DNA from 3 places in the Burkholderia sp. AW33-5 genome. Region 1 is predicted to be linked to each of the others. Evidence: predicted binding sites of a transcription regulator. Region 1 holds the regulator's gene; each other region holds the start of a gene.
The links. Region 1 encodes LexA, which represses DNA repair genes until DNA is damaged. Its sites were predicted from a motif close to ACTGTATNNNNATACAGT; they were not measured.
Positions count from the first base shown of each region.

Region 2: the regulator LexA is predicted to act here: its motif matches at 3,514-3,531, upstream of imuA (translesion DNA synthesis-associated protein ImuA).
Region 3: the regulator LexA is predicted to act here: its motif matches at 3,525-3,542, upstream of recA (recombinase RecA).

Region 1 covers NZ_JBSAXA010000002.1:704,101-710,939, forward strand. Annotated here, with positions in the region: gene cysT (sulfate ABC transporter permease subunit CysT) at 1-279, opposite strand, end outside; gene ACV22V_RS06645 (sulfate ABC transporter substrate-binding protein) at 417-1,454, opposite strand; gene lexA (transcriptional repressor LexA) at 1,719-2,366, shown strand; gene ACV22V_RS06655 (hypothetical protein) at 2,393-2,731, shown strand; gene ACV22V_RS06660 (DUF2939 domain-containing protein) at 2,761-3,456, shown strand; gene ACV22V_RS06665 (universal stress protein) at 3,547-4,044, opposite strand; gene nodI (nodulation factor ABC transporter ATP-binding protein NodI) at 4,375-5,289, shown strand; gene ACV22V_RS06675 (ABC transporter permease) at 5,296-6,129, shown strand; gene ACV22V_RS06680 (hypothetical protein) at 6,181-6,603, opposite strand; gene ACV22V_RS06685 (permease) at 6,827-6,839, opposite strand, start outside.
Region 2 covers NZ_JBSAXA010000006.1:152,911-159,749, forward strand. Annotated here, with positions in the region: gene ACV22V_RS13590 (VF_A0006 family four-cysteine protein) at 1-155, opposite strand, end outside; gene ACV22V_RS13595 (ABC transporter substrate-binding protein) at 503-1,468, shown strand; gene ACV22V_RS13600 (ABC transporter permease) at 1,608-2,504, shown strand; gene ACV22V_RS13605 (ABC transporter ATP-binding protein) at 2,506-3,300, shown strand; gene imuA (translesion DNA synthesis-associated protein ImuA) at 3,545-4,252, shown strand; gene ACV22V_RS13615 (Y-family DNA polymerase) at 4,185-5,681, shown strand; gene ACV22V_RS13620 (error-prone DNA polymerase) at 5,688-6,839, shown strand, end outside.
Region 3 covers NZ_JBSAXA010000005.1:180,971-187,809, forward strand. Annotated here, with positions in the region: gene sucC (ADP-forming succinate--CoA ligase subunit beta) at 1-683, opposite strand, end outside; gene ACV22V_RS12450 (DUF2889 domain-containing protein) at 752-1,360, opposite strand; gene recX (recombination regulator RecX) at 1,507-2,376, opposite strand; gene recA (recombinase RecA) at 2,376-3,449, opposite strand; gene ACV22V_RS12465 (response regulator transcription factor) at 3,640-4,368, shown strand; gene ACV22V_RS12470 (sensor histidine kinase N-terminal domain-containing protein) at 4,386-5,939, shown strand; gene ACV22V_RS12475 (MFS transporter) at 6,161-6,839, shown strand, end outside.

The DNA of each region.
Region 1 (6,839 bases):
CGGGAACGTGTAGCGCACCAGCACCCACGCGACGAGAAAGCCGAACACGGCGTTGATCAATGCGCCGCCGAGCGCGGCGGAGAACGTCAGCCGGTACGACGCGAGCACGCGCGGCGACGCAACGGCGGTGACGAACTGGTCCCACGACAGCGTCGCGGTCTTCAGGAACGTGGCGGCGAGCGGAATCAGCACCACGAGGCTCAAATAGGCCACCGTGATGCCGAGCGTCACGCCGAAACCGGGCAGCGCGCTCGGCTTGCGAAAGGTGTACGTCGTCATCGGATGCTCTTGCTGGGTCGTTGCTGCTCATGGGTCCGACGCAAACGCCGACGCGGGGAGTCGCGCCGGCGGGCCGTCGGGGATGCGGCGCGCTCTCGTGGCGCGCCGCTGTCGTTATGGTTTGTTACTGCGTGGCGTTACTGCGGCTTGTAGATCGAGTCGAACACGCCGCCGTCCGCAAAATGCGTCTTCTGCGCATTCGTCCAGCCGCCGAACGTGTCGTCGACCGTGTACAGCTTCAGCTTCGGGAACTGCTTCGTCAGCTCCGCCGGCACGTTCTTCGAGCGCGGGCGGTAGTAGTTGCGCGCCGCGATTTCCTGGCCCTGCGGGCTGTACAGGAAATTCAGGTAGGCCTCGGCCAGCTTGCGCGTGCCCTTCTTGTCCACCACCTTGTCGACCACCGCGACGGGCGGTTCGGCCAGGATGCTCGCCGACGGCACGACGATCTCGAACTTGTCCGTGCCGAATTCCTTGATCGACAGGAACGCCTCGTTCTCCCACGCGATCAGCACGTCGCCGATCCCGCGCTGCACGAAGCTCGTCGTCGCGCCGCGCGCGCCCGAGTCGAGCACGCCCGCGTTCTTGTAGAGCTTCGTCACGAACTCCTTCGCGCTCTGCTCGTTGCCGCCCGGCTTGTGAACGGCGTATGCCCATGCGGCCAGATAATTCCAGCGCGCGCCGCCCGACGTCTTCGGGTTCGGCGTGACGATCGAGATGCCCGGCTTGGTCAAGTCGTCCCAGTCCTTGATCCCTTTCGGGTTGCCCTTGCGCACCAGGAACACGATCGTCGACGTGTACGGCGATGCGTTGTCCGGCAGGCGCTTCTGCCAGTCCTTGTTGACGAGCCCCTTGTTGGCGATCGCGTCGATGTCGTAGGCGAGCGCCAGCGTCACGACGTCGGCCTGCAGGCCGTCGAGCACCGAGCGCGCCTGCGCGCCCGAGCCGCCGTGCGACTGCTTGAAGTTGACCGTCTCGCCCGTCTTCGCCTTCCACGCCTTGCCGAACGCCTGGTTGAAGTCCTGATACAGCTCGCGCGTCGGGTCGTAGGACACGTTCAGGAACGTCGTATCGGCCTGGGCGTGCGTCGCCACGCCCAGCGCTGCCGCCGCGCCCAGCGCGAGTGTTGCGATCAGGCGGCCCACTCCGCCCACCAGCCCCGTATTGCGCTTCGCCATCCTTGGTTCTCCAGTGTTGTCGGTCTTGCGATGTCGAGCCAGTCTAGCGAACGGGTTACATGATTAAAAATAATCGTTCCTCATTTTTTAATACTCAAAAGTGCTAACGCAGACGGGACGGACGGTTGCGGCGGACAAACCGGCGTCCGGGCGTCGCGAAATCGCGTCGGAACCGGCGCGATCGCGTCGAACCTCAAGTAACACTTGAAATTCGCGAAGTACTGTATAAAAATACAGCTCACTGTCTATCCATACAGTTCAGCCATGACCAAACTCACCGCCCGTCAGCAGCAAGTGTTCGACTTGATCCGCCGCGCGATCGAGCGCTCCGGTTTCCCGCCCACGCGCGCCGAGATTGCGGCAGAGCTGGGTTTCAGCTCGCCGAACGCGGCCGAGGAACACCTCCGTGCGCTTGCGCGCAAGGGTGTGATCGAGCTGGCCGCCGGCGCGTCACGCGGCATCCGCCTGCTCGGCATCGACGACGCCCCGCACCAGTTCACGCTGCCGCACGCCGGCCTGATGCAACTGTCGCTGCCCCTCGTCGGCCGCGTGGCGGCCGGTAGCCCGATCCTCGCGCAGGAGCACATCTCGCAGCATTACGCGTGCGATCCCGCGCTGTTCACCAGCAAGCCCGATTACCTGCTGAAGGTGCGCGGTCTGTCGATGCGCGACGCCGGCATTCTCGACGGCGACCTGCTCGCCGTGCAGAAGCGCACGGAAGCGAAGGACGGCCAGATCATCGTCGCGCGCCTCGGCGACGACGTCACGGTCAAGCGCCTGATGCGCCGGCCCGGCGGCCTCGAGCTGATCGCGGAGAACCCGGATTACGAAAACATCTTCGTCAAGGCCGGCAGCGCGGAATTCGCGCTGGAAGGCATCGCCGTCGGGCTGATCCGCTCGGGCGAACTCTGACAATCGGTCTCGCTGAGGAGAACATCATGGAACGCCTTTCCCGTCTGCTGCCTTTCCGTCAATTCGGCCGCCTGCGTCACCTGCGCGGCCGCACGCCCTGCGCGCCGCTGTCCGCCGCGGCGCCCGTGGTGAGCCAAGAAGTCGCAGTTGAACGGCAGGCGTCGCTGCTGCCGTCAGCGCTTCCCGCGTTCGCGCGGGTTTCGCTGAACGCCGGCCTGAATCACGCGGAGCCGGCGCGCCGTGCGCCCGTGCGCGTCTATCACGGCCGGTCGCGCCTGATCATGGTCGGGACGATCGATGCCGTGTGCCGGATGATCGATCGCTGCATCGCCGAGGAACGATCGGCCACGCACGGCGGTCTCTGATTGCGGAACCTGTCCGCACCGGAGGCATCGTGACTGGATCTTCGGGCCGCGCGCGGCGGCTCAAGCCATTGCTGATCGTCGTGCTGGCCGTCGCCGTCCTGATGGCGATCGGTTACGCGTACGCATCGCCGTACGTCGCGCTCGGTCGCCTGAAATCGGCGATCGACGCGCGCGATGCGCAAGCGGTCAGCGAATATGTCGATTTCCCGTCGCTACGCATCAGCCTGAAGCAGCAGGTGACGGAAGAGTTGATGCGCCGGATCGACGCGGTGAAGAAGGACAATCCGTTCGCGGTGATTGGCGCGCTGATCGGATCCGCGTTGATCGGCCCGCTGGTCGATGCCTATGCGACACCGGAGGGTGTAGCGGCGCTGATGAGCGGCATTTCCCCGTGCGGCAATCCGGGCGAACGGCCGCCCGAATGGTCGGGCCCGCCGTCAGGCGCTGCGCCTGGCAACGCACCGGCCGCGCCGCCGGTCAATCCGTCGAACGCACCCGCGCCGAGCAGCAATGCGCCCGCGTCGGCCGCAGCTTCGCCCGCCATCGCGCCCGCACCCGCCTCCGGGGAGGCGGGTCATCCGCAGCAAGCGAGCGCCGGCTACCGGAATATCGATGAATTTGTCGTGACCTACCAGCGCAGCGCCGACGGCACGCGCTATGCGGCGATCTTCCACCGCTTCGGCTTGTTCTCGTGGAAGCTGTCGGCGATCGACCTGCACGCCTGAGCGGCCGCACTCGGCGTAGCTGCCGCTAGCGGCACGGCGCGCGACCGGCCCGAATCGCAGCACGACCCGGCCGGTCTCACGATCATTGCATCACTTGCCGCTCGCGGTGGCCGCTTCGCGTTCGCGTGCGATCTCGGCCTTTTGCTCTTCCGCCGACGAACATGCGACCAGAATGCTGCAGTTCACGCGATCGAGCAGTTGCGTGTTGCCCGACCCCATCCACCATCTCGACAACCCGCTACGGCACCGATGGCCGACGACGACGAGGTCGGCCTTCAATTCTGTCGCAAGATTCGCGATTTCGTCGATCGGATAGCCGAATGCGAAATGGCCTTCCGCCTGAACGCCGCGCTCGCGCAGCCAGTTCACGCCTTCCTGCAGGATCTCGCGCGCGGTTTCCTCGAAGCGGCCGCACGCGACGTCGGTCAGCAGCCCGGCGCTTTGCGCGATGCTCGAGCGCATGTCGACGACCGACAACAAATGCGTTTCCGCCTTCAGGTCCAGCGCGAGATTGGCGCCGCACCGCAACGCCTTGCGTCCTTCGAGCGTGCCGTCGTAGCACAGCAGAATCTTGTTGTAGCTAGCCATGAAACCTCCCTGTCGCGACTACGTACCCTATGTACTCATCATGGTGCGCCGCAATTCCGGACGCAAGGGATGGAAAACGCTGATTCGCCACGCGGGGCGCGTCGGCGATGATGCGGTGCACGATCCGTGCGCGCATGCACCGTGCCGCGCGGGGCCGCCCTGAAGAGACGCAGCCGATGCACTAGAATGGCCCGTTCGTGCCGTCGACGTGCGTTCGTCTCGGTCATGCCCATGTGACACGCATTCATCCGATCCGTTCGCCGGCCGGCGTGCCCGACCGACCGGCCGCGAAACGCGTCCGCGTCCGCTGATTACAACGACAACCTGCCCATGTCCGTTGCACCGATCGATTTCCGGAACGTCGAAAAGCGCTATGGCGACAAGCTTGTCGTCAATGACCTGTCCTTCCACGTGCAGGCCGGCGAATGCTATGGCCTGCTCGGGCCGAACGGCGCCGGCAAGACCACCACGCTGAAGATGCTGCTCGGCCTCGCGTATCCCGACGCCGGCACCATTTCACTCTGCGGCGAGCCGGTTCCGTCACGCGCGCGCCATGCGCGCCAGCGCGTCGGCGTCGTCCCGCAGTTCGACAACCTCGACCCCGACTTCACGGTCCGCGAGAACCTGCTCGTGTTCAGCCGCTATTTCGGCATGTCGGCACACGCCGCACGCGCGCTCGTGCAACCGCTGCTCGAATTCGCGAAGCTGGAAAACAAGGCCGATGCGAAGGTCGGCGAATTGTCGGGCGGCATGAAGCGCCGTCTGACGCTCGCACGCGCGCTCGTCAACGATCCCGACGTGCTGGTGCTCGACGAGCCGACGACGGGCCTCGATCCGCAGGCGCGGCACCTGATGTGGGAGCGGTTGCGGTCGCTGCTCGCGCGCGGCAAGACGATCCTGATCACCACGCATTTCATGGAGGAAGCCGAGCGCCTGTGCGACCGGCTGTGCGTGATCGAGGAAGGCCGCAAGATCGCCGAAGGCGCGCCGCACGCGCTGATCGAATCGGAGATCGGCTGCGACGTGATCGAGATCTACGGGCCGGAGCCGATCGCGCTGCGCGACGAACTGGCGCCGTTCGCGAAACACACCGAGATCAGCGGTGAGACGCTGTTCTGCTACGTGACCGATCCCGAGCCGCTCAGTGCGCGACTCAAGGGTCGCACGGGATTGCGTTATCTGCATCGTCCGGCCAATCTGGAGGACGTGTTCCTGCGGCTCACGGGCCGCGAAATGCAGGACTGATCGATCATGGACGTACGCAACTATTCCGCCGCCGCGCCGTCCGCACCGCCACGCGAATCGCGCTTCGCGATCGCGCTGCCCGCAAATGCCACCAACTGGATTGCCGTGTGGCGACGCAATTACCTCGTGTGGCGCAAGCTCGCGCTCGCCTCGCTGTTCGGCAATCTCGCCGATCCGATGATCTACCTGTTCGGGCTGGGGTTCGGGCTCGGCCTGATGCTCGGCCACGTCGACGGCGTGTCGTATATCGCGTTCCTCGCGGCCGGCACGGTCGGTTCGAGCGTGATGATGTCCGCGAGCTTCGAATCGATGTATTCGGGCTTCTCACGAATGCACGTGCAGCGCACCTGGGAAGCGATCATGCACACGCCGCTCGCGCTGGGCGACATCGTGCTCGGGGAGATTGTCTGGGGGGCGAGCAAGGCGCTGCTGTCCGGCGTCGCGATCATGCTCGTCGCGGGCCTGCTCGGCTATGCGCGGTTTCCGTCGATGCTCGCGGCGCTGCCCGTGATCGCACTCGCCGGCCTCGCGTTCGCGAGCACGGCGATGATCGTCACCGCGCTCGCGCCGTCCTACGACTTCTTCATGTTCTATCAGACGCTCGTGCTGACGCCGATGCTGCTGCTGTCGGGCGTGTTCTTCCCGATCACGCAGTTGCCGCCGGTCGCGCAGCATGCGGCGCACATGCTGCCGCTCGCGAACGCGGTCGAACTGATCCGCCCCGCGATGCTCGGCCGGCCGGCGACGGACGTCGGCCTGCATCTCGCGGTGCTTGCCGGCTATGCGGTCGGCGGATTCGTGGTCTCCGCGTGGCTGTTCCGGCGGCGGATGATGCGCTGACGGCCGGCGCGCACGGCGCCCGCGCGATGCTGCGATGAAATGGCGACGACGTTACTCGTCGTCGTCGCTCCACGGAATCTCGACGTCCGTCAGGAATGCGACGGTCGCCAGCGGGCCGCCTTCCTGGCGGCCGAGCTTGCCGTCCGCGCGATGCCATTCGACGCGGAACTGCGTACCCGGATCGTCGGCGACGAGATAGACCGCGCGCAGCTCTTCCGCGTCGGCCTCGTCGACCGGACCGTCGAACGACACCAGCATCTTCTGCGGCCACAGGCCGTTCACCGGATCGTAAATGCGGTCGCCCTGCGGAATGTCGATGCTGGCCTCGACGCCGATCGTGGCGGAGGCTTCGATGATCATCGTGCCGAGTGCGTTCAGCACGGCAGTCGCCCGCGCGGAATTGGCCTGGCGGATCGCGAGATCGCCGCGCGTCAGCGCCTTTTCGAGTCGAGGATGAATCTTCGGTTGGGTCATGCGTTTTCCTGTTTGCTTCTTGTAAAGGGCACCGCGCGCGTGAAGCGGCGGCGCCGGATGAATACGACGGTCGCGCGGCGGGATCGGTCGGCGCGCGGCACTGCTGCCATCGCACAGGCCCGGTCGCCGGCAGCCGGGCATGTCGCGCCCCGCGCGCCGACCGGGCACACGCGCCGGACTTGTCCGGCCGTCGCGCCCGATCGCCGTTCCGCCCGCGTGTCCGTCAGAACCCGAAC
Region 2 (6,839 bases), on a different contig from region 1:
TGGATCAGTTGCGCGGCCGCGCCGTTGCGGCTCTCGCGCAGCGCGCCCAGCATGCAGTCGTCGTATTGCGCGCTGCCGTCGGTCAGCGCGAATGCCGCGCCTGGCAGCACCAGCGCGACGGCCGCGCACGCGATCGCGTGGAGTCCCCGTTTCATGCGCCCTCCGATGGTGTGGATTGGGTCGGCGGACAGCATAACGTAAAGCTGTGAATGCGGCTGACGCGTTGCGCCGGGACCGGCGCGGAGCGCCGCCTGCCGGGCTTCCCGAGCGTTTCGCGGCGGCGCGGCGGCCGCGTGTGCCGCCCGCTTGGCCGAAAGCGCGGAGTCAGGCGGTGGTCTGCGGAAATGGTATCCTCGTGCGTTCGCCGCCGCGCGCCTTCCCGGGGCCCGCGCGGGGCCGCTGCCGCCCGCGCCGTCATCCGGTTGCGCGCGCATCGGCGCCTGCATGACGGCGGCGGGAATCCATCATCCAGAACCGACACAAATACGGGGGAGACTCACCCATGAAGCGTTTCAAGACTTTCGCGATCCGTTCGATCACGGCCGGCGTCGCCGCATTCGCGCTGGCAGGCGCCGCGCACGCCCAGACGGTCAAGGTGCTGTCGATCGTCGACCACCCGGCGCTCGATGCGATCCGCGACGGCGTGCGCGCCGAACTGAAGGCGGAAGGCTACGGCGACGACAAGCTCAAGTGGGAATACCAGAGCGCGCAGGGCAACACGGGCACGGCCGCGCAGATCGCGCGCAAGTTCGTCGGCGACCAGCCCGACGTGATCGTCGCGATCGCGACGCCGGCCGCGCAGGCGGTGGTTGCGTCGACGAAGAGCGTGCCGGTCGTCTATTCGGGCGTGACCGATCCGGTCGCAGCCCAGCTCGTGAAGGGCTGGGGCGCGTCGGGCACCAACGTGACGGGCGTGTCGGACAAGCTGCCGCTCGACCGCCAGGTCGCGCTGATCAAGCGCGTCGTGCCGAAGGCGAAGACGGTCGGCATGGTCTACAACCCGGGCGAGGCGAACTCGGTCGTGGTCGTGAAGGAGCTCAAGGAGCTTCTCGCGAAGCAGGGGATGACGCTGAAGGAAGCGGCCGCGCCGCGCACCGTCGACATCGGCCCGGCCGCGAAGAGCCTGATCGGCAAGGTCGACGTGATCTACACGAACACCGACAACAACGTCGTGTCCGCGTACGAAGCGCTCGTGAAGGTCGCGAACGAAGCGAAGATCCCGCTCGTCGCCGGCGACACCGAAAGCGTGAAGCGCGGCGGCATCGCCGCGCTCGGCATCAACTACGGCGACCTCGGCCGGCAGACCGGCAAGGTCGTCGCGCGCATCCTGAAGGGCGAGAAGCCGGGCGCGATCGCGTCGGAGACGAGCAGCAACCTCGAATTGTTCGCGAACACGGGCGCGGCCGCGAAGCAGGGCGTGACGCTGTCGCCGGATCTGCTCAAGGAAGCGAAGACGGTCATCAAGTAAGCCGCGGCCCGAGCGCCGCGCTTGCAGGCCCGATCCGGGCCTGAACGAAACCGCCGGGCGGGCGGCTCCCACCCGGGGCCGCGCGTCCGCTTCGCCCGGCCGGGCACGTCCGGCCGGGAAGCAACAGGATTTCCCCATCATGTCTCTGTTCTCGTTTCTGGGCGCGCTGGAGATCGGCCTGATCTTCAGTCTCGTCGCCCTCGGGGTGCTGATTTCATTCCGCATCCTCAACTTCCCCGACCTGACCGTCGACGGCAGCTTTCCGCTCGGCGGCGCCGTCGCCGCGACGCTGATTTCCGCCGGCCACGACCCGTTCACGTCGACGGTGATCGCGATCGTCGCGGGCGCGCTGGCCGGCTTCGTCACCGGCTGGCTCAACGTGCGCCTGAAGATCATGGACCTGCTCGCCAGCATCCTGATGATGATCGCGCTCTACTCGGTGAACCTGCGGATCATGGGTCGTCCGAACGTGCCGCTCATCACCGAGCCGACGATCTTCACCGTGCTGCAGCCCGACTGGATGCCCGACTACGTGCTGCGCCCGGCGCTGCTCGCGATCGTCGTCGTGGTCGCGAAGCTCGGCCTCGACTGGTTCTTCTCGTCGCAGCTCGGCCTCGCGATGCGCGCGACCGGCGCGAACCCGCGGATGGCGCGCGCGCAGGGCATCGCGACGGGCCGCGCGACGCTCGCCGGGATGGCGCTGTCGAACGCGCTCGTCGCGCTCGCCGGTGCGCTGTTCGCGCAGACGCAGGGCGGCGCCGACATCTCGATGGGGATCGGCACGATCGTGATCGGGCTGGCCGCGGTGATCATCGGCGAGACGCTGCTGCCCGCGCGCCGGCTCGTGCTGACGACGCTCGCCGTCGTGCTCGGCGCGATCGTCTACCGCTTCTTCATCGCGCTTGCGCTGAACAGCGAATTCATCGGCCTGAAGGCGCAGGACCTGAACCTCGTGACGGCCGCGCTCGTCACGATCGCGCTGGTGCTGCCGGCGACGCGCAAGAAGCTGTTCGCGCGCAAGAACGGAGGGGCCTGACATGCTGTCCGCACACGACCTGAAACTCACGTTCAACCCCGGCACGCCGATCGAGACGCGCGCGTTGCGCGGGCTGTCGCTCGAGATTCCCGACGGCCAGTTCGTCGCGGTGATCGGCTCGAACGGCGCCGGCAAGTCGACTTTCCTCAACGCGATCAGCGGCGACCAGCGCGTCGATGCGGGACGCATCGCGATCGACGGCACGGACGTCACGCGCCAGCCGGCGTGGGACCGCGCGCACCTCGTCGCGCGCGTGTTCCAGGATCCGATGGCCGGCACCTGCGAGGCGCTGACGATCGAGGAAAACATGGCGCTCGCGATGGCGCGCGGCGCCCGGCGCGGCTTTCGCGCGGCGCTCGACCGGCCGTCGCGCGAGCTGTTCCGCGACAAGCTGCGTCTGTTGAACCTCGGGCTTGAAAACCGGCTGACCGATCGGATCGGGCTGCTGTCGGGCGGTCAGCGGCAGGCGGTGAGCCTGTTGATGGCGTCACTGCGGCCGTCGCGGATCCTGCTGCTCGACGAGCACACGGCCGCGCTCGACCCGAAGACGGCCGCGTTCGTGCTGGAGCTGACCGCGCGCATCGTCGCCGAGAGCAAGCTGACGACGATGATGGTCACGCACAGCATGCGCCAGGCGCTCGACTACGGCGACCGCACGGTGATGCTGCACCAGGGGCAGGTCGTGCTCGACGTGTCGGGCGACCAGCGCCGCGGGCTCGACGTGCCGGACCTGCTGCAGATGTTCGAGAAAGTGCGGCACGAGCAGCTCGACGACGACGCGTTGTTGCTCGGCTGACGCGCGGCGGGCGGGCCGGCGCGGTGCGGGGTGCCGCATCGTGCCGGTTCGCCCGGCGGTTGGCGTGTCGGCCCGGCGATTCGGCGACACGATCCGGCCCGCCCGCTCCGGTGCGGCGTGACATGAACGGTCGCGCTGGATTTCCCGTCGTTTTTCCTCTGACGAAAAACCGGTTTCGCCCCGGTACTGTGCGACGCCCGCGCATTGCCATATACTGTATATCCATACAGTTGTGGGTGGCGTCATGCTCGCATCCTCCATTTCTCCCGAATCCCTTCATCCGTCGCTCTGGCGCGGCTCGCAGCTCGCGCGCGGCGGTTCGCGCACGATCGACACGGGTTTCGCGCCGCTGTCCGCCGAGCTGCCGGGCGGCGGCTGGCCGGTCGGCGGGCTCGTCGAGTTGCTGGCCGCTCAGCCGGGCTGCGGCGAGATGCGGCTGCTCGCGCCCGCGCTCGCGCGCACCGTCAGTGCGCGGCGTCCGCTCGCGCTCGTCGCGCCGCCTCAGTCGCCGCATGCGACGGCGCTCGCCGGTCTCGGCGTGCCGGCCGACGCACTGCTGTGGCTGCGCGCCGGCAGCCGCACGGATGCCTTGTGGGCCGCCGAGCAGGCGCTCAGGACGGGCTGCTGCGGTGCGCTGCTGCTCTGGCAGGACGCGCGGCCCGATGCGCTGCGGCGTCTGCATCTCGCGGCCGCGCGCACCGGCGACACGCTGTTCGTGATGCTGCGCCCGCTGTCGGCCGCGCGGCAGCCGTCGCCGGCCGTGCTGCGCGTCGCGCTGCATCCGGTGCCGGGCGGCGTGTCGCTCGACATCGTCAAGCGCCGCGGGCCCGCGCGCAGCGAGCCGCTCGCGCTCGATTTGCCGTCGCCCATCGTGGAGAGCCGCTATGCGCGTCTTGCTCGGCATCCATCTGCCGCGCCTGCCGCTCGACGTGTGCGCCCCGCCGCCGTCTGACGGCACGGCGGACGACGCAGGCGACGCAGGCTGCGCGGTGCTCGAGCAAGGTGTCGTGCTGATTGCCGATGCGCCCGCGCGCCGGCAGGGCGTGCGCGCGGGCATGAAGCGCGGCGGCGTGCTGACGCTCGCGCCCGACACACGGCTCGTCGAACGCGATCCCGCCCGCGAGGCCGATGCGCTGCGCGCGGTCGCGCTCGCATTGCTGCGCTTCTCGCCGTGCGTCGCGCTCGACGACGAAGCGACGCTGATCGTCGACGTCGGCCCGAGCCTGCGCCTGTTCGGCGGCCTGCCGTCGCTGTGCCGCCAGGTGCGCGCGACGCTCGCGGCGCTCGGTTATGCGGCGCGCCTGTCCGTCGCCCCGACCGGGCGCGGCGCGTGGCTGCTCGCGCGCATGTCGGCGCGTGCGCGCATCCGGCGCCGCGTGGCCGGGCCGGCTTCGCTCGTCCGTACGCTCGATCGTCTGCCGTGCGCGCTGCTGCCCGACGCGCGCGCGTATGCGGGCTGGTTCGACGGCCTCGGCTGCCGCACGCTCGCCGATCTGCGCGGCCTGCCGCGCGCGGGGCTGCAGCGCCGCTGCGGTCCGGCGCTGCTCGCCGCGCTCGATCGCGCGTACGGCGATGCGGTCGAGCCGCTTGCGTGGATGGCGGTGCCGCCCGTGTTCGACGTGCGGCTCGAATTGCCGGAGCGCGTCGAATACGCGGAGGCCGTGCTGTTCGCCGCGCGGCGGCTCGTCGTGCAGCTCTGCGGGTGGCTGGCCGCGCGGCAGCTGTCGCTGGCCGCGATGACGTTCGATCTCGAGCACGAGCGCGGCCGTCAGGCCGTGCCGCCGACACCGCTCGAACTCGCGTTCGCCGCGCCCGTGCGCGACGAGACGCACTTCATGCGGCTGCTCGGCGAGCGGCTCGCGCGCGTCGAATTGCCGGCCGCGGTGATCGCGGTGCGGCTGAAGGCCACGCGCGTCGAATCGGTCGCGCCGCCGGCCGACGATCTTTTTCCCGAGCCGGGCGGCACGCGCGAGACGCGTGCGCGGCTGTTCGAACTGCTGGTCGCGCGGCTCGGCGCGGAGAACGTGCTGCGCGCGGCACCCGTCGCCGATCACCGTCCGGAGGCCGCGAACCGCTGGCTGCCGCTCGATGCGCAAGCGGGCAAGCCGGCCGGCGGGCCGCCCGCCGTGCCGCCGCGCCCCGCGTGGCTGCTGGCCGAGCCGCAGCCGCTCCTGATGCGTGAGAACCGGCCGGTGTTCCATACGCCGCTCAGGATGATGTCGTCGGCCGAGCGGATCGAAGCCGGGTGGTTCGACGGGCAACTGGCCGCACGCGATTACTACGTCGCGCAAGACGAGGTCGGTGCGTGCTACTGGGTGTTCCTGGAGCGCTCGGGAAGCCAGGCCGAGCCGCGCTGGTTCCTGCATGGCTTGTTCGGGTAAGTCGAAATGAGTGCGGAATTCAGCTGGCTGCCCGATTACGCGGAGTTGTTCTGCCGATCGAACTTTTCGTTCCTGCATGGCGCGTCGCATGCGGACGAACTGGTCGAGCGCGCGGCCGAGCTCGGCTATCGCGGGATCGCGATCACCGACGAATGTTCGCTGGCCGGCGCGCCGCGCATGCATGTCGCGGCGCAGGCGCAAGGGCTGCCGCTCGTCATCGGTTCGTATTTCGAAGTCACGCCGGATGAAGTCGCACCGGGTCACGATCCGGGCCCCGGCGCGTTCGGCCTCGTGCTGCTCGCGCAGAACCGCGAGGGTTACGGCAATCTTGCCGAGCTGATCTCGTGGCGGCGGATGGCCGCGCCGAAGGGCACCTACACGTTGACGTCGCGGATGCTGTCGGCCCCGCCCGCGGCGTTTGCGCACCTGCGCGGCATGCCCGATTGCTTCGCGATTCTCGTGCCCGCGTATCCGGTGCGCGCGGACGTGCTCGATGCGCAGGTCGCATGGTTTCGCGCGACCTTCGGCGAACGCGCGCGGCTCGGGCTCGTGCAGCTGCAGCGCGCGCTCGATGGCGCGCAGCGCGAGGAGATTCGCGCGGCCGGCGAGCGGCGCGGCGTGCGTATCGTCGCACTCGGCGACGTGACGATGCACCGGCGCTCGTGCAAGGCATTGCAGGACGTGATGACGGCGATCCGGGTCGGGATGCCGGTTGCCGAGTGCGGGTATGCGCTGGCGCCGAATGCGGAGCAGCACCTGCGTTTGCGGCAGCGGATCGGGCAGTTGTACGCGCCGGACGAAATCGCGGAGACCTGCGCGATTCTCGACGCGTGCGATTTCGACCTCGGCTCGCTGCGCTACGAGTATCCCGACGAGATCGTGCCGCAGGGGCTGACGCCGACGCGCTATCTGGAACAGGAAACCTTCGCGGGGGCGGCGGGGCGTTATCCGCAAGGCATTCCGGAGAAGGTCGAGAGGCAGATCCGCCATGAACTCGACCTGATCGCGAGGCTGAGCTACGAACCGTTCTTCCTGACCGTCTACGACATCGTCAAATACGCGCGCAGCCAGAACATCCTGTGCCAGGGCCGCGGCTCGGCCGCGAACTCGGTCGTCTGCTACTGCCTCGGCATCACCGAGGTCGATCCCGACCAGAGC
Region 3 (6,839 bases), on a different contig from region 1:
TCCGGGTGGCGGAACAGCGCGTTCGAGTCGAAGTTGAACTTCGCGTCGAGTGCGATGACCTTGCCGTCGCCGGAGACGTTCAGCGGGTTGATTTCAGCCAGCGACGCGTCGGTTTCCCAGAATGCCTTGTACAGGCCTTGCAGGATCGCGCGCGCTTGCGGAATCGAAGCAGCCGGCACGCCGATCTTCGCGGCGAGGTCGTCGGCCTGGGCGTCCAGCAGGCCCGTCGACGGCTCGACGATGACCTTGTGGATCAGTTCCGGGTGCTTTTCGGCGACTTCTTCGATGTCCATGCCGCCTTCGCTCGAACCCATCAGCACGATCTTCTGCGAGATGCGGTCGACGACGAGGCTGACGTACAGTTCCTGCTTGATGTCGGCGCCTTCTTCGATCATCAGGCGGTTGACCTTCTGGCCTTCCGGACCGGTCTGGTGCGTGACGAGCTGCATGCCGAGGATCTGGTTCGCGTATTCGCGGACCTGCTCGATCGACTTCGCCACCTTCACGCCGCCGCCCTTGCCACGGCCACCCGCGTGAATCTGAGCCTTCACGACCCACACCGGGCCGCCCAGCTCTTCTGCCACCTTGACGGCCTCTTCAACCGAGAACGCCGGCTTGCCGCGCGGTACCGCGACTCCGAATTTCCGCAGGATTTCCTTACCCTGGTACTCGTGAATCTTCATGCGTGATTCCCTTCAGTCTGAGAGTTGGATGAAATGTCGCTTAAGACGCTTCTTCGAATGATTTCCGTTCATTCCTTCGTGCTGCCCTCACCGGGCAAGTCCGGCCGGTTCGTGCCATACCAGCGCGGGTAGTACTGCCGCACGACCTCGCCGTCGAACCGCAACGCCCGGCAGCGGCCGAGCTGGAAAGGCGGTTCGGCGTGCTCGCCGTCATGGTCCGGTCCTTCGCCTCCCTCCTCGCGCACGTTCCATACGTCACCGGCGAACGCCTGGATCGCTGCCGTCGGCAGCACGGCGCACAGTTCGGTGAGATGGGAACAGCCTGCGACGCCGGCGAGCAGCCGGTTCGCGTTGCGGCGGAAATTGCGGAAGAGATTGAGCCCGATGAGGGCCCGGTAGGCGGGAGGGGCGGATTGACAGTGACCGGGATAGGGAACCCACTCCGAAGACGCTTCGGCGTCGACGACATTGAGGTCACGATCGATAGTCACGCGCAGCCAGAGTTCGTGGATCGGCAGGCCTTGGGGCCGGATGCCCGACGCAAGCGCGACATCGCGCGGCTTGTGGTCGGTCAGGCAGGCTTCGATGTCCCACAAGCCGTCGCCGCGCTCGTAGGCTTCCGCTCGGATTGCGCGTCGATGTCGCAACTGACGGGGCACGGGCTCGGATAGCGGCATGCTGGAGGTTGAGGCCGAAGAGGAAAACCCGTGGATTTTAGCATATTGGGTATTTGAGGCATCCGGCCGCGACGGCGGGTATTCCCGCCTGTCCGGAAACGGTTGCGTTGCAGCAAAATCGCGCGCAGCGCGCGCGACCGAACCGGTCAGTCGTCGATCGGGAAATCGTCGCCGACCTTCAGCAACTTCACGATGGTCGAGCTCGAGAAGCCGCGCGCGGCAAGGAAGCGCGCCTGCTTCGCGCGCTCGGCGGGCGTTTGCGGCAGTGCACCGAATTTCTTGCGCCAGACGGCCTGCGCGCGTGCCCACTCGGTCTCGCGCAATTGCGCATTCACTTCCTCGACGAGACTGTCGCCGACCGCATGACGCTTCAGTTCGCTGACGATGCGCGCGACGCCGACGCGCGATGCGCGGCGATGCACGAGGCTCTCGGCAAAGCGTGCGTCGGACAGCCAGCCTTCCTTTTCCAGTGCATCGAGCACCGGCTCGATGGATTCGTCCTCGCCGACGTACGGTGCGAGCTTGCGCGCGAGTTCGGCCCGGCTGTACTCGCGCCGGGACAAATAGCCGAGCGCGCGGCCCTTCAGCGAACGCGGCGGTTTCGACGACTTGCGCTCGGCGGCACCGGATGCGTCGTCTGAAGCAGTGCCGGCGGAACCGCCGGACGCACTGCGCGTGCGACGCGGATGCTGGCTACTGCGCGTATACACATCTTCCTTGACCGACGCAGACGCATCGGCCGCGCGCTCGCCCGGAAAGCTGACACCGGACACGCGACGGCGCGACCGGTCGTGCGCGTCGAACGATTCGTCGTCGTCGAACGGATCGACCGGCGCGATCATCTCAAACGAAACGAGGGCATCCTCGGATGCCCTCGTCGCGGTGCGGTTCGCGGCACGACTGCCCGCGCTCCGCCGGTTGGCCCCCGAGGATTCGGCTTGCCGGCCGGAGCGACCCGCCGTGTCGGGCGCGTCGCTCGGTTCCGGTTCGCCAGCCTGACCTCGGCGCCCGACCATCACTCTTCTTCGTCCATCGCCTCGGCTTCGTCGAGCCCTGCACCATCCGGCATGGCGGCAACGCCGAGCGACTCACGAATGCGGTTTTCGATCTCGCGCGCGATTTCCGGATTCTCGCGCAGGAATTCACGCGCGTTGTCCTTGCCCTGGCCGATCTTCTCGCCGTTGTAGCTGTACCAGGCGCCTGCCTTGTCGACGATCTTCGCCTGCACGCCGAGATCGATGATCTCGCCCTGACGCGAAATGCCCTCGCCGTACAGGATGTCGAAGATCGCCTCGCGGAACGGCGGCGACACCTTGTTCTTGACGACCTTCACGCGGGTTTCGTTGCCGATCACCTCGTCGTTCTTCTTGATCGAACCGATGCGGCGGATATCCAGACGCACCGACGAGTAGAACTTGAGCGCGTTGCCGCCCGTCGTGGTTTCCGGGTTGCCGAACATCACGCCGATCTTCATCCGGATCTGGTTGATGAAGATCACGAGGCAGTTCGTGCGCTTGATCGTGCCCGTCAGCTTGCGCAGTGCCTGCGACATCAGGCGAGCCTGCAGGCCCGGCAGCGAATCGCCCATCTCGCCTTCGATTTCGGCCTTCGGCACGAGCGCCGCGACCGAGTCGATGACGATCATGTCGATCGAACCCGAGCGCACCAGCGCGTCGGTGATTTCGAGCGCCTGCTCGCCGGTGTCCGGCTGCGAGATCAGCAGTTCCGGCACGTTCACGCCGAGCTTCGCCGCATATTGAACGTCGAGCGCGTGCTCGGCGTCGATGAAGGCTGCCGTGCCGCCCAGCTTCTGCAGTTCGGCGATGACCTGCAGCGTGAGCGTGGTTTTACCGGACGATTCCGGACCGTAGATCTCGACCACCCGGCCGCGCGGCAGGCCGCCGACGCCGAGCGCGATATCGAGACCCAGCGAGCCCGTGGAGACGACCTGGATGTCTTCGGCCGCTTCGCCGTCGCCCATCCGCATGATCGATCCCTTGCCGAACTGCTTCTCGATCTGCGCGAGTGCGGCCGCCAGCGCCTTGCTCTTCTCGGCGGTCATCCCGGAGCCCTTCTTGCTATCTTCCATGAATCGTCCTTTGCTATGATGAGCAGCGTCTGTCAGAGGCGCGCCCGCTTTCAAGCGCTGCCCACGAATGCAGACACTGTATAAAAAAACAGTGTTTTATGCAAGCCCGCAATGCAGGCTGCGTTGTACACGGATAACTTCGGAGACAGCCGCGCCGGCGCGAACGCCCCGCCGGCCATCGGTCAGCAACATGCGAATTCTCATCGCCGAAGACGACAGCATACTCGCGGACGGCCTCACCCGGTCACTCCGCCAATCGGGCTATGCCGTCGACCACGTGAAGAGCGGCGTCGAGGCCGATACCGCGCTGTCGATGCAGTCCTTCGACCTGCTGATCCTCGATCTCGGGCTGCCCAAGATGTCCGGGCTCGACGTGCTGAAGCGCCTGCGCGCGCGCAATTCCAATCTCCCCGTGCTGATCCTGACCGCCGCCGACAGCGTCGACGAGCGCGTGAAGGGGCTCGACCTCGGCGCGGACGACTACATGGCCAAGCCGTTCGCGCTCAACGAGCTCGAGGCGCGCGTGCGCGCGCTGACCCGGCGCGGGGCGGGCGGCGGCCCGACCGTCGTGCGCCACGGCTCGCTCGCGTTCGACCAGGTCGGCCGTATCGCATATGCGAACGACCGCGTGCTCGATCTGTCCGCGCGCGAGCTCGGGCTGCTCGAAGTGCTGCTGCAGCGCATCGGCCGGCTCGTGTCGAAGGAGCAGCTCGTCGACCATCTGTGCGAATGGGGCGAGGAAGTCAGCAACAACGCGATCGAAGTGTACGTCCACCGGCTGCGCAAGAAGATCGAGCCGAGCGGCGTTCGGATTTCCACCGTGCGCGGCCTCGGCTACTGCCTCGAGAAAGTCGCGCCCGCGGCGCCGGCCGACTCGCCCGCGCCCCAGTCCGCGGCGGCCGGCACGCCGCTGCGCTGAACCCGGCCGTCGCCGCGATGGCCACGCCGGCCCATTCCCGCCATTCGACCGGCGATCAACCGTCCGCCGCCGACGCCGCGCGCGACGCGCGCTATGAGAACCCGTTCGCGCCGCCCGACGAAACCGACACGCCCGAGGCCGCGCGGCCGCGCTCGCTGTTCGGCGAAATCCTCGACTGGATGCTCGCGCCGCTCCTGCTGCTGTGGCCGATGAGCATCGCCGTCACCTATCTCGTCGCGAAGACGATCGCGAACGGCCCGTTCGACCGCGCGCTCGAGACCAACGCGTACGTGCTCGCGCGGCAGATCCATCCGGTCAACGGCGTCGCCGAGCTGACCCTGCCGCAGCAGACGCGCGACTTCCTGCGCGCGGACAACGTCGACAGCGTGTACTTCCAGGTGCTCGGCACGCGCGGCGAGCTGGTCGCGGGCGAGGCCGACATGCCGCTGCCGCGCGACGAGGACCGCCCGCCGCCGGGCGTCGTCGTGTTCCGCGACGACCTGCTGCGCGGCAACGACGTGCGCGTCGCGTATACGACCGTCGCGCTGCCCGAGTCGAACGGCACGCAGCCCGTGCTCGTGCAGGTCGGCGAGACACTCGACAAGCGCAACGCGCTCGCGAACGACATCATCAAGGGCGTGATCCTGCCGCAGTTCGTGATCCTGCCGCTCGCGATCCTGCTCGTCTGGTTCGGGCTGTCGCGCGGGCTCGCGCCGCTCAACGCGCTGCAGGCGCACATCCGCGCACGGCGTCCCGACGACCTGTCGCCCGTCGAGGCGCAGCGCGCGCCGCCCGAGATCGAGCCGCTCGTCACGTCGTTCAACGACCTGCTCGCGCGCCTCGAACAGAACATGGCCCTGCAGAAGCGCTTCATCGCCGACGCCGCGCACCAGATGAAAACGCCGCTCGCGGGGCTGCGCACGCAGGCCGAATTCGCGTTGCGCCACCCCGTGCCGCCCGACGTGCAGCGTTCGCTCGAACAGATCGCGACGAGTTCCGAGCAGGCCGCGCGGCTCGTCACGCAACTGCTCGCGCTCGCGCGCGCCGAGAACCGCGCGAGCGGGCTGACGTTCGAGCCGGTCGAGATCGCCGCGCTTGCACGCCGCACGGTGCGCGACTGGGTGCAGGCCGCGCTCGCGAAGCGCATGGACCTCGGCTACGAAGGCCCGGATGACGACGCGCCGCTCGAGGTCGACGGCAATCCCGTGATGCTGCGCGAGATGCTCGGCAACCTGGTCGACAACGCCATCCGCTACACGCCCGAAGGCGGCCGCATCACCGTGCGCGTGCGGGCCGAGCGTGCGGCGCGGCGCGTGCATCTCGAAGTCGAGGACACCGGGCCCGGCATCCCGGCCGCGGAACGCGACCGCGTGGTCGAACGCTTCTACCGGATCCTCGGCCGCGAAGGCGACGGCAGCGGCCTCGGGCTCGCGATCGTGCGCGAGATCGCCGCCCAGCACGGCGGCACGCTCACGCTCGACGATCACGTATACCAAAGCGCGCCGCGCCTCGCGGGCACGCTCGTGCGCATCAGCCTGCCGCTGTCGGACACCGCGCCGGATCAATCCTGATACGCGCGGGTCCGTACCGCGCCGCGATCGCATCGAAACCGGCGCTTTAACCCCGATTGCGACAGGATCGGAGCGCGAAACGACCGATTCGGCGCGGGTTAACGCGCAGTCGTTTTGTGCCCGCGAGTCAGTGCGCCGTAAGTTTCCGTGCCAATAATCGTCGACAGGCCCGCCCACCCAAGGTGGCCGCATATCTATATCAAGGGACTTGGAGACGATTCATGGCAACGTTAGGCGAGCAAATTTCGCACTCGCCGATGACGGGCGAAGAGAAGAAGGTGATCTTCGCGTCGTCGCTCGGCACCGTGTTCGAGTGGTACGACTTTTATCTGGCCGGATCACTCGCGGCCTACATCAGCAAGAGCTTCTTCTCCGGGGTCAATCCGACCGCCGCATTCATCTTCACGCTGCTCGGCTTCGCGGCGGGCTTCGCCGTGCGTCCGTTCGGCGCGATCGTGTTCGGCCGGCTCGGCGACCTCGTCGGCCGCAAGCACACGTTCCTCGTGACGATCGTGATCATGGGCATCTCGACCTTCGTGGTCGGCTTCCTGCCCGGCTACGCATCGATCGGCATCGCGGCGCCGGTGATCTTCATCGCGATGCGGCTGCTGCAGGGCCTCGCGCTCGGCGGCGAGTACGGCGGCGCGGCGACCTACGTCGCCGAGCATGCACCGGCGAACCGTCGCGGCTTCTATACCGCATGGATCCAGACGACCGCGACGCTCGGCCTGTTCCTGTCGCTGCTCGTGATCCTCGGCGTGCGCACGTTCATCGGCGAGGAAGCGTTCGGCAACTGGGGCTGGCGCGTGCCGTTCGTCGCGTCGATCCTGCTGCTCGCGGTGTCGGTGTGGATCCGGTTGCAGCTGAACGAATCGCCGGTGTTCCTGCGCATCAAGGCGG